DNA from 2 places in the Faecalibacterium sp. An77 genome. Region 2 is predicted to be linked to the other one. Evidence: a T-box and tRNA genes for the amino acid it is inferred to sense, from the RefSeq annotation. Region 2 holds a T-box; the other holds one or more tRNA genes.
The links. A T-box is a leader RNA that pairs with one kind of tRNA and senses whether it is charged. The one in region 2 lies ahead of tyrS (tyrosine--tRNA ligase), so its partner is inferred to be a tRNA-Tyr.
Positions count from the first base shown of each region.

Region 1: it has a tRNA-Tyr gene. The T-box ahead of tyrS (tyrosine--tRNA ligase) is inferred to sense a tRNA for this amino acid. The anticodon was not compared.

Region 1 covers NZ_NFHK01000004.1:34,148-36,613, forward strand. Annotated here, with positions in the region: gene B5G28_RS02720 (sodium ion-translocating decarboxylase subunit beta) at 1-827, opposite strand, end outside; tRNA gene B5G28_RS02725 (tRNA-Tyr) at 1,279-1,363, shown strand; gene B5G28_RS14370 (hypothetical protein) at 1,543-1,824, shown strand; gene B5G28_RS14925 (transposase) at 1,850-2,140, opposite strand.
Region 2 covers NZ_NFHK01000002.1:89,632-92,097, reverse strand. Annotated here, with positions in the region: gene recN (DNA repair protein RecN) at 1-1,094, shown strand, start outside; T-box leader at 1,242-1,501, shown strand; gene tyrS (tyrosine--tRNA ligase) at 1,573-2,466, shown strand, end outside.

The DNA of each region.
Region 1 (2,466 bases), on a different contig from region 2:
TTGTCGGCGGTCATCTGGCTGGCCACGGTCATGCCCAGCAGGATGGTGATGAGGTTGGCCAGGGCGTTCTGGGCGGTCTCGCTGAGGGAGTTCAGGACGCCGCACTCACGCAGCAGGTTGCCGAACATCAGGAAGCCTACCAGAGCCACGCTGGCGGGGGCCACCAGGCCGGCCAGGATGGTGACCACCACGGGGAACAGGATGCGGGTGGTGCGGCTGACGCTGCCCTTCTGGTAGGACATGCGGATGCAGCGCTCTTTCTTGGTGGTCAGGGCGCGGATGACAGGGGGCTGAACGATGGGCACCAGGGCCATGTAGCTGTAGGCGGCCACCATGATGGGTCCCAGATAGTCGGACATCAGGGTGTTGGCCACGAAGATGGCGGTGGGGCCATCGGCTGCGCCGATGATGGCGATGGAAGCGGCGTCCTTCAGGGGGAAGAACAGACCCGCGATGCACAGGGTGAAGAAGATGCCGAACTGGGCCGCAGCGCCGAACAGCATCAGCCAGGGCTTCTCCAGCAGGGGGCCGAAGTCGATCATGGCGCCGATGCCGATGAACAGCAGCAGGGGGAACAGCTCGTTGGACATGCCTGCCTCAAACAGAACCGACAGGGGGCCTTCGGTGTCGCCCTGGGTGATGGCGCCCGACAGGGGCAGGTTGACGAGAATGGTGCCGAAGCCCATGGGCAGCAGCAGGCTGGGCTCCATTTTTTTGGCAATGGCCAGATAGATCAGCAGACCGCCGACGACCCACATCACCAGCATCTGCCAATTCAGGTTCCCGAAGTTCGAGAACAGCTCCAGGAATTGTTCGAGAAAATTCATTGTTTCCAAAATACCTCCTTCACGGTTTGAGCGGACCGCGGCGAAGGCTGGGAACGGACGGCTGTTTTTGCACAACAAAAAAGACCCGTCAGCCGCTGCCGTCCAGGCAGATGCCCGCGGGGGGAGATAAAACCCCTCGTCCAACCTTGTCGCCGCTGACATTATTATAAAGTACAGCTTGAAAAAACACAAGAGAAAACAGGATTTTGTCGGCGGAAAGGGGCCTGGGCAAAAAACCGAAAAATACCCGTTGACAAAATCTGCCTTCGGTGATAAAATAAGCAAGCGGTCCGGAAAACCACGGCAGCGCAGGGGGAGAGTTAAATGTCTTCCCAAAGGGTTCCGACAGAAATCCAAAAGAAATCTGAAAAAACTCTTGACAAGGCGCTTCACCTGTGGTAGAATAAATGAGTCGTCCGGCAAACGAAACGGACACCGCAAAAATGAATATGGGCGTGTTCCCGAGTGGCCAATGGGGACAGACTGTAAATCTGCTGCTTAATGCTTCGGTGGTTCGAATCCACCCGCGCCCACCAAATCAGAAAAATCCGAACCTTTTTCCTGTGGGAGAAGGGTTCGGATTTTTTGTTTTCCTGGGCGAACTGAATCAGGGCATCTCTCCAAAAGCGCAGTGAGCTTGATTTATTTCATTTCGGTTTGAAAAAGATGTTCATGAAAGAAACGTATGGGGAATTTCCAAGGGGATTAAGATAAGATGATAAACGGAAGTGCAAATGAATTTGTAGATAGAATTTCCACATGCCAGGATACCGTATTTATCTATAAAGGTAGAAAGTATTGGTTTCAGGGATATATGCCCAATGAAAACACTGTCCATATGGAAATTTCTCAAACCGATCCTGATGCGGAAGACTGTGTTTGGGAATACAACGGTTCGTCCATCAAGGAAGGCCAGGAAGAGTTTCAAACTGCCCCTATTTTCGATGGGAAGACTTTTTGGGAAGTCGAGCAGGAAATGGAATGGGTGGATTGCTGATCGTACGGACACATCGAAAGCTAGATTAGGCTGGCTTATCTTCTTTGTTCAAAATAAAAAGGGTGCGTCCCGAAGGATGCACCCAAACTGAAAAAAGCTGTGTATGGATATCAGGGCGTTCCCCGTTGGGAACGTCCTGCTTTTCTTTTGCCGAACAGCGGGCCTGTTCTGCCTGCCATGCGGCAAATGCTTTCTGGTCCTCCTCGTTGTTGAAGCTTTCCAGAATCGCCGGATAAAAACATCGGGCCAGTTGCTCGATGACTTCGTCTGGGTAGCAAGAATGGTTTAGAGCTTTTTTCTTTTTGTTCAACGACACCTCCTGTTCTGGTCCACACACCCAGTTAATACGGGATCTTGAAATCCCAAGTGTGGAAAAGCTGGCCCCTATCCTTTGGAAGCCGGAAAAATTACAAGCAGGAATGCAAAAATACCCGCCCGATCCGCCCTACCCGCCCGGAACCGCCCTTCTGGGCGGATGATAGGGCGGCAAAACAAAAAGCGAAATCTTCTAAAAATAACGTTATTACATTAAAAGCTAAGATATCTTTTGGCGGGCGGGCGCGTAGGGCGGGAAACTTTCACTTCCCGCTCTTTTTATGAGCGGGCGCAATCCGGGCGCATCAGCCTGCCCTAATCTCATCC
Region 2 (2,466 bases):
ATGAAATTGACGACGCGGCTCTGACTGCCGGCGAGGAGGAAAGCCTTGAAAGCCGCCGGAAGGTTCTGGCCAATGCGTCCACCATTCGGGAACAGATTGCCCGGGCTTATGCCGCCCTTTCGGGCGGTGATGAGGCCGCCGGCGGGGTGGACCTGCTGGGAGAAGCCTCCAATGCCATGGACACGGCCGCTCAGCTGGACGAAAGTCTGGCAGATGGGGCCGGCCAGCTGTTGGATTTGTATTATACCGCCAAGGATCTGTCCGCCGATCTGGCCTCCCGCCTGGAGGACTACGAGAGCAACGACGGTGAGTTGGATGAAATCGAGCAGCGACTGGATCTGATCTATAAGCTCAAACGGAAATATGGCGACACGGTGGAGGATGTTCTGGCCTTTGGAGAAAAGGCGCGGGAGGAGCTGGAACGCATCCAGTTCTCCGAGGAACACCACCAGCGCCTTCAGGCCGAGAAGCTGCGGCTTTATGGTCTGGCACGGGAGGCGGCCGAAATTTTGACCCAGACCCGCCTGCGGGCCTTTGAAGATTTGAACCGCCGCATTTCGGATACTCTGGACTTTTTGAACATGCCGGGGGTCCGGCTGAGCCTCCGCCATAGCCGGGGGCCGCTGGCCAGCCACGGCCAGGACAGCCTTGAGTTTTACATTGCCACCAACCCCGGTGAGCCGCCCAAGCCTTTGTCCAAGATTGCATCGGGCGGTGAGCTGAGCCGCATCACCCTGGCCATCAAAAATGCTCTGGCTGACCGGGATGCCGTTCCTACCGTCATTTACGATGAGATTGACAGCGGCGTCTCGGGCAAGGCGGCAGGAAAAATTGGACAGGTTCTGCGGCAAAGTGCCAAAGGCCATCAAATTCTCTGCATCACCCATACCGCGCAGATCGCAGCTTTGGCTGACTGCCATATGCTGATTCAAAAGCGGGTGGAAGGGGATCGGGCCTATACCCAGGTGATGCCTCTGGATATTGAGGGCAGGGTGGACGCCCTGGCCCATCTGATCTCGGGCGACCATGTGACCGAACTTTCCCGCGCCAACGCCCGGGAGATGCTGGCCTTGGCGGAGCAGGAAGCAAAATGAGGGATTCCCGCGCGCCCGTATAAGAAGGAAAATGGAAGCCAATGAGTGGCCCCTTTGGGAGGGTCACTCTTTTTGTTTGTGCTCAAAAAACAAAACGGTCATTTTACCTCTTGACATTTGCGGATAGTTCCTTTACAATTAACACTTGTAAAGGCGTTGATGGGAACAAGTACCCTGATGCGCTCTGCCCAGAGAGGCCCCGGTTGGTGAAAGGGGCGTGCAGAGCCGCAGGCGAACTACCTCCCGGAGCTGCAGGCTGAACAGATGTTATCTCAGTAGGCCCCGCCGCGTGCGAGCGTTATAGACGCAGAGTGTACTCCTATACTCTGAGGGGGTTGCACTTGTGAGGCTGTCATCCGTGAGGGGGCAGCAAACAGAGGTGGTACCGCGAATTTCTCGCCCTCTGCCAATTTTAAGGTTGGCGGAGGGTGTTTCTTTTTGCCCTCTGCCCGAAGTGAGACACAGGAGGTATGTTTTCATGAAACTCTACGACGAACTGAAGGCCCGCGGCCTGGTGGCCCAGATCACCGATGAGGAGATCATCGACGTCATCAACGAGGGCAAAGCCACGTTCTACATCGGCTTTGACTGCACCGCCGATAGCCTGACCGCTGGCCACTTTATGGCCCTGACCCTGATGAAGCGTCTGCAGATGGCCGGCAACAAGCCCATCGCTCTGATCGGCGGCGGCACCACCATGATCGGCGACCCCTCGGGCCGCACCGATATGCGCAAGATGCTGACCAAAGAGGACATCGACCACAACGCTGCCTGCTTCAAAAAGCAGATGGAGCGCTTCATTGATTTCAGCGAGGGCAAGGCCCTGATGCTGAACAATGCCGACTGGCTGCTCAAGCTGAACTACATTGAGCTGCTGCGTGAGGTGGGCGCCTGCTTCTCGGTGAACAACATGCTGCGTGCTGAGTGCTACAAGCAGCGCATGGAGAAAGGCCTATCCTTCCTGGAATTCAACTACATGATCATGCAGAGCTACGACTTCTACTACATGTTCCAGCACTACGGCTGCAACATGCAGTTTGGCGGCGATGATCAGTGGAGCAACATGCTGGGCGGCACCGAGCTGATCCGCCGCAAGCTGGGCAAGGACGCCTACGCCATGACCATCACCCTGCTGACCGACTCTCAGGGCAAGAAGATGGGCAAGACCGCCGGTAATGCCGTCTGGCTGGATCCCAACAAGACCAGTCCCTTCGAGTTCTACCAGTACTGGCGGAATGTGGGCGATGCAGATGTCATGAAGTGCATCCGCATGCTGACCTTCCTGCCGCTGGAGCAGATCGATGAGATGAGCACCTGGAAGGATCAGAAGCTGAACGAGGCCAAGGAGATCCTGGCCTATGAGCTGACCAGC